One region of the Stenotrophomonas sp. YJH_SMC_54 genome, then DNA from elsewhere that is predicted to be linked to it. Evidence: predicted binding sites of a transcription regulator. Region 1 holds the regulator's gene; the other holds the start of a gene.
The links. Region 1 encodes sigma-54, which starts transcription at its own class of promoters, with help from an activator protein. Its sites were predicted from a motif close to TGGCACGNGCNTTGC; they were not measured.

Region 1 (3,372 bases):
CTGACCCTCGATGCGGGTGAAGTGGTCGGCCTGCTCGGCCCCAACGGTGCCGGCAAGACCACCTGTTTCTACATGATCGTCGGTCTGGTGGCCGCCGATGCCGGCAGCATCGTGCTCGACGGCAAGGACATCACCGGCGACCCGATGTACACCCGCGCCAAGCAGGGGGTGGGCTACCTGCCGCAGGAACCGTCGGTGTTCCGCAAGCTTACCGTGGCCGACAACATCCGCCTGGTGCTGGAACTGCGCGAGGACCTGGACTCGGCCGGTCGCGAGCGCGAATTGAACGGCCTGCTCGACGAACTGCAGCTGGGCCATGTCGCCGACCAGCTCGGCGCCAGCCTGTCCGGTGGCGAACGCCGCCGCTGCGAGATCGCCCGCGCACTGGCCGCACAGCCGCGCCTGATCCTGCTCGACGAACCGTTCGCCGGTGTCGACCCGATTTCGGTCGGCGAGATCCAGCGCATCGTCACCCACCTCAAGCAGCGTGGCATCGGCGTGCTGATCACCGACCACAACGTGCGCGAGACCTTGGGTATCTGCGACCGCGCGTATATCCTCGCCGAGGGCAGCGTGCTGGCCCAGGGTTCGCCGGAGGCGATCCTGGACAACGCCGATGTACGTCGCGTCTACCTCGGGGATTCCTTCAAGCTGTGAAGCAGTCGCCGGGTCCCTTTCCTTCCTTTCGGCACAGGCATGAAGACTCGGCTGCAGACATCGTTGGGACAGCAACTGGTGCTCACGCCCCAGTTGCAGCAGGCGATCAAGCTGCTGCAGATGTCGGCCACCGAACTGGAGCTGGAGATCGCGCAGGCAGTGGAAAGCAACCCACTGCTGGACTGGGCCGACAGCAACGACAGCAGCGCCGCCAATGAAGGCAGCGATGGCAACGACAACGAAGCGCCTGCAGAGCGCAGCGATGAGGGCGACGACTGGGCGCCGACCGAACTGGACTGGACGACGACCGGCAGCGGTGGCAGCTTCGATGATGACGACGACAACGGCAGCGCTGCCGAGCGCGTAGCCGAAACCGAAACACTGGCCGACCATCTGCTGTGGCAGCTGCATCTGTCGCATCTGTCCTCGCGTGATCGCAGCATCGGTGCCGCGCTGATCGATGCACTGGACGACGATGGTTACCTGCGCGAGCCGCTGGCCACCATCGCTGAAACCCTGTTGCCGGCGATCCACGCCGACGAGGACGAGATCCTCGCCGTGCTGCATCGCATCCAGCGCTTCGATCCGGTGGGTGTGGCTGCACGCACGCTGGGCGAATGCCTGCTGCTGCAGCTGGATGTGCTGGCCGGCGACACGCCCGGCCTGCTCCTGGCGCGACAGATTGCCGCAGGACCCTTGGAACGTTTGCCGCGCAGCGGCGTCGCCGGGCTCGCCCATGAGTTGAAGCTGCCGCTGGACGAGGTCGAGACTGCCGTGGCGCTGCTGCGCTCGCTGGACCCGCGCCCGGGCACGCAGATCGCGCCGCTGTCGCAGGACACCTATGTGGTGCCGGACGTGGTGGTGTGGCGGCAGAACGGCGTGTGGCGGGCTGCACTGGCCGCGCATGCCGGGCCGAAGGTGGTGATCCACCGCGGCTACGAACAGCTGATCCGACGTTGTGGCGACGCCGATGCCGGCTACCTGCGTGCCCAGCTGCAGGAAGCGCGCTGGCTGCTGAAAGGGCTGCAGCAGCGTGGTGACACCCTGCTGCGCGTCGTGCGCAGCCTGATCCTGCAGCAGGCCGGCTTCCTCGAATTCGGCGAGCAGGCGCTGCGTCCACTGACCCTGCGCGAGATCGCCGCCGAGCTCGGCCTGCACGAATCCACGGTCTCGCGCGCGATCGCCCGCAAGCACGTGCGTACCCCGCGAGGCACCCTGCCGCTGCGCGCCTTCTTCGCCTCGGGCATCGATACCGAGAGCGGTGGCGAGGCGTCCAGCACCGCCATCCAGGCGATGATCCGGCGCCTGATCGACGACGAGAACCCGCGCAAGCCGCTTTCTGACGCCAAGCTGGCTGACCTGCTCAAATCGTCGGGAATTCCAGTAGCGCGACGCACCGTGGCGAAGTATCGTGAAGCCATGAACATTTCCGCCTCGCACGAAAGGGTCAGAATCGCTTGACGCGCCGCCGCGCCCGGCGGAGAGGTTCATTGGCACATCCGAACACAGGAGAAACCCGATGCGCATCGAAACGTTTGGCAAAGATGTCGAAGTCACCCCGGCCCTGCAGTCCTATGTTGAGGAGAAGCTGGCCCGGATCGGAAAGCACTTCGACCAGCACTGCGAAGCGCGGGTGACCCTCAAGCTGCAGAAGACCGAACACCACGTCGACGCCAGCCTCAACATTCCCGGCCAGACCCTGCACGCCGAGGCCAATGCCCAGACCATGTATGCCGCGATCGACCTGCTTGCGGACAAGCTTGACCGTCTGGTGATCAAGCACAAGGAGAAAAAACAGCAGCACGCACCGCTGCCGGTGGGCGACAATGGTGGCTGATCGCCACCGTTCCCCGCAGACATGCCCCTGACTGACCTCCTGGCGGCCGTGCAGACCCAGCTCTGCACGGCCACCGACCGTGACAGCGTCCTGCAGGCCGCCGCCGGGTTGCTGGCCTGCCGCCAGGCCAACGCCGAACAGATCTATCTGAACCTGTGCCAGCGCGAAGCGCTGGGCAGCACCGCCATCGGCCACGGCATCGCCATTCCCCACGGCCGCGCGCCAACCCTGGACCGCCCCCGCGGCGCCCTGCTGCGGTTGGCCACCCCGGTCGATTTCGGTGGCGAGGAGCCGGTGGACCTGGTGTTCGCGATGGCCGTCCCCGCCCACTACACCCACCAGCACCTGATGCTGCTGTCCGAGCTGGCCGAGCTGTTCTCGGCGCCGGACATCCGCCAGGCCCTACGCGAGGCGGGCGATGCCCGGGCGCTGCGCGAGGCGCTGGACATGACCCCACCTGCGAGTGCCGCATGAATACCAGCATCACCGCCCGTGAACTGTTCGAACAGCAGCGCGAGCGGCTGGGACTGCGCTGGGCTGCCGGCAAGTCCGGCGAGAAGCGCGAGCTGGAGGCCGGCAACACGGTCTCGCGGCGCCCCTCGCTGGCCGGCTACCTCAATGCCATCTATCCCAACAAGGTGCAGATCCTGGGCACCGAGGAACTGTCCTGGCTGGATGCGCTGGAACCGCGCCAGCGTTGGGAGACCATCGAAAAGATCATGCAGTCGCACCCGCTGGCGCTGGTGCTGACCCGCAACCAGGCCTGCCCGGAAGACCTGCGCGCTGCCGCGGACGAATCCGGCACGCCATTGTGGCTGTCGCCCAAGCGCGGCCACGAACTGCTCAACCACCTGTCCTACCACCTGGCGCGGACGCTG
Region 2 (3,372 bases), on a different contig from region 1:
GCGGAGATCAGTTTCATGCGCATGTCCCGAGGGTGGATGGGGCCAGCGCGCCAGTGCGCGTTGGCATCAGGCAACCACGGGTCATCAGGATGATGACCGTGGCTGTTGCACCGGACACGTACAGGGCCGGGACGGCCGTGCCTCTCTCCTTGCACGACCGACGCGGGAGGGAGGGCGGCCCTGGTCGCGTATCCGGTCTCTCTCTTGCCCCTGGATCAGGGGTCAGAGCCCATTCGTAAACGAACGGGATCCGACCCCGATCTGACCGCGGCTCCCCAGCCGCGAAAACGGAAGCGATGGCGGCGGGTGGGAGGGGGAAGCCCACCGCCATCGCATCCGGTCAGCTGGCGTAGTACAGCTGGTACTCCAGCGGGTGGGTGGCCGCGCGGAACTTGGTCACTTCCTGCATCTTCAGCGCGATGTAGCCGTCGATGAAGTCATCGCTCATCACGCCACCGGCCTTCAGGAACTCGCGGTCCTTGTCCAGCGCTTCCAGCGCCTGGTCCAGCGAGGAGCAGACCTGCGGGATCAGCTTCTCTTCTTCCGGCGGCAGGTCGTACAGGTCCTTGTCGCTCGGTGCGCCCGGGTCGATCTGGTTCTTGATGCCGTCCAGGCCGGCCATCATCAGCGCAGTGAAGGTGAGGTAGCCGGACTGGATCGGGTCCGGGAAGCGCATTTCGATACGGCGCGCCTTCGGGTTGGAGACCCACGGAATGCGGCACGAGGCCGAACGGTTGCGGGCCGAATAGGCCAGCATCACCGGCGCTTCGAAGCCCGGCACCAGGCGCTTGTAGCTGTTGGTGCCCGAGTTGGCGAAGGCATTGATGGCCTTGGCGTGCTTGAAGATGCCGCCGATGTACCACAGCGCCAGCTGGCTCAGGCCGCCGTAGCCGTCACCGGAGAACAGGTTGGTGCCGCCCTTGGACAGCGACTGGTGCACGTGCATGCCGCTGCCGTTGTCGCCGACGATCGGCTTGGGCATGAAGGTGACGGTCTTGCCGTTGCGGTGCGCGACGTTCTTGATCACGTACTTCATGCGCAGCAGTTCGTCGGCCTTCTGCACCAGGGTGCTGAACTTGGTGCCGATCTCGCACTGGCCGGCGGTGGCCACTTCGTGGTGCTGCACTTCCACTTCGATGCCGACCTGTTCCAGGGTCTTGCACATCTCGGCGCGCAGGTCGTGCAGGGTGTCGGTCGGCGGAACCGGGAAATAGCCGCCCTTCACGCCCGGACGGTAACCGCTGTTGGCGCCGTCGTACTTGGCGCCGCTGTTCCAGGCGGCTTCTTCGGAATCGACCTTGAAGAAAGTGTTGCCCATTTCATTGGCGAAACGGACAGAGTCGAAGATGAAGAATTCCGGCTCCGGGCCGAAGAACGCGGTTTCGGCAATGCCGGAGGACTTCAGGTAGGCCTCGGCGCGCTTGGCGATGCCGCGCGGGCAACGGCCATACGGCTGCATGGTGGCCGGGTCGAGGATGTCGCAGCTGATCACGATGGTCGGATCGGCGTAGAACGGGTCGACGTAGGCGCTGGCGGTATCCGGCAGCAGCACCATGTCCGACTCGTTGATGCCCTTCCAGCCGGCGATCGAGCTGCCATCGAACATCTTGCCTTCTTCGAACAGCGACGGTTCGACGATGCTGACCGGGAAGGTCACGTGCTGCTCGACACCACGCATGTCGACAAAGCGCAGATCGACGAATTCGATCTGGTTGTCCTTGATCAGCTTCTCAACGTTTTCCACGGACATCGGTACGACCTCGGATGGGGATGAATGCCTGCTGAGGTAGAGCAACGACCGTGCCAACTTTTCAGATGCCGCAAGTCATTGATTTCATGAAGGCCGCCCCGTGCGGGTGCAGAACGCGGCGCACCAAACGAGTGCACCAACCACCAGACGCACCCGTTTGGTGCAGCGCGGATCGTCTATCCTCTCGCCCTTCTTCCTTCCGCCGCGCGTGCACGCACCGTCCATGTCCGACCTGCTCTCCGCCCTGCTGCTGGGCATCCTCGAAGGCTTGACCGAGTTCCTGCCGATCTCCAGCACCGGCCACCTGCTCATCGCCCAGCACTGGCTGGGTGCCCGTTCGGACTTCTTCAACATCGTCATCCAGGCCGGCGCCATCGTGGCCGTGGTACTGGTGTTCCGCCAGCGCCTGCTGCAGCTGGCCACCGGCTTCAACCAGCGCGGGAACCGCGAGTACGTGTTCAAGCTGGGCGCGGCGTTCCTGGTCACCGCGGTGGTCGGCCTGGTGGTACGCAAGGCCGGCTGGTCGCTGCCGGAAACGGTCAGCCCGGTGGCCTGGGCGCTGATCATCGGTGGCGTCTGGATGCTGCTGGTGGAGGCCTACACCGCGCGCCTGCCCGACCGCGACCAGGTGACCTGGACGGTGGCGATCGGCGTCGGCCTGGCGCAGGTCGTGGCCGGCGTGTTCCCCGGCACCTCGCGCTCGGCCTCGGCCATCTTCCTGGCCATGCTGCTGGGCCTGAGCCGCCGCGCGGCCGCCGCCGAGTTCGTGTTCCTGGTCGGCATTCCCACCATGTTCGCCGCCAGCGCCTACACCTTCCTGGAAATGGCCAAGGCTGGGCAGCTGGGCAGCGAGAACTGGACCGACGTGGGCGTGGCCTTCCTTGCCGCGGCCGTCACCGGCTTCGTCGTAGTGAAGTGGCTGATGGGCTACATCAAGTCGCACAGGTTCACCGCCTTCGCCATCTACCGCATCGCGCTGGGCGCGGCACTGCTGCTGTGGCTGCCTTCCGGCAGCTGAACAGCACCGGGGCATGGCAACCCCGTTGCCGGCCCTACCCCGTTTCCCCCACGGTTCCCCAAGGAGAATCACCATGAACCGCAAGCTCACCCTGCTCCTCCCGCTGGCCCTGATGGCCGCCTGCAGCCAGACCCCGGCACCGGCCGGCACCGGCGGCGACGACGTGGCCCCGGCCGCGGCCAAGGCAGCAGACCAGCAGACGCTGGCGCACCTGGATGCGCAGCGCCTGCAGAGCCAGCACTGGCTGCTGCAGCAGGCCACCGGCGCCGACGGCAAGCGCATCGACGCGCTGTTCGCCCGCGAGGACAAGCCGGTCACCCTGGACTTCGCTGATGGCCGCCTGTCGGTCAGCAACGCCTGCAACCACATGGGTGGCGGCTACACCCTGGCCGACGGCAAGCTGACGGTCAGTGCGATGGCCTCGACCATGATGGCCTGCAACGACAAGGCGCTGATGGCGCTGGACGAGGCTGTGTCGAGCCGCCTGCAGGGCGAGCTGAAGGCCGAGCAGGATGCCGATGGCAAGCTGACCCTGACCACCGCCAAGGGCGACGTGCTGGTGTTCAACCCGGAACCGACCGCTGAAACCCGCTACGGCGGCGCC

Region 2: the regulator sigma-54 is predicted to act here: its motif matches at 1,792-1,806, upstream of glnA (type I glutamate--ammonia ligase).

Annotation. Positions count from the first base shown of each region.
Region 1 is NZ_JCAFRS010000001.1:203,122-206,493, reverse strand. It holds gene lptB (LPS export ABC transporter ATP-binding protein) at 1-657, shown strand, start outside; gene AC5P5S_RS01085 (RNA polymerase factor sigma-54) at 697-2,118, shown strand; gene hpf (ribosome hibernation-promoting factor, HPF/YfiA family) at 2,177-2,494, shown strand; gene AC5P5S_RS01075 (PTS sugar transporter subunit IIA) at 2,516-2,968, shown strand; gene hprK (HPr(Ser) kinase/phosphatase) at 2,965-3,372, shown strand, end outside.
Region 2 is NZ_JCAFRS010000007.1:179,117-182,488, reverse strand. It holds gene AC5P5S_RS10625 (P-II family nitrogen regulator) at 1-17, opposite strand, end outside; gene glnA (type I glutamate--ammonia ligase) at 341-1,750, opposite strand; gene AC5P5S_RS10615 (undecaprenyl-diphosphate phosphatase) at 1,974-2,768, shown strand; gene AC5P5S_RS10610 (META and DUF4377 domain-containing protein) at 2,842-3,372, shown strand, end outside.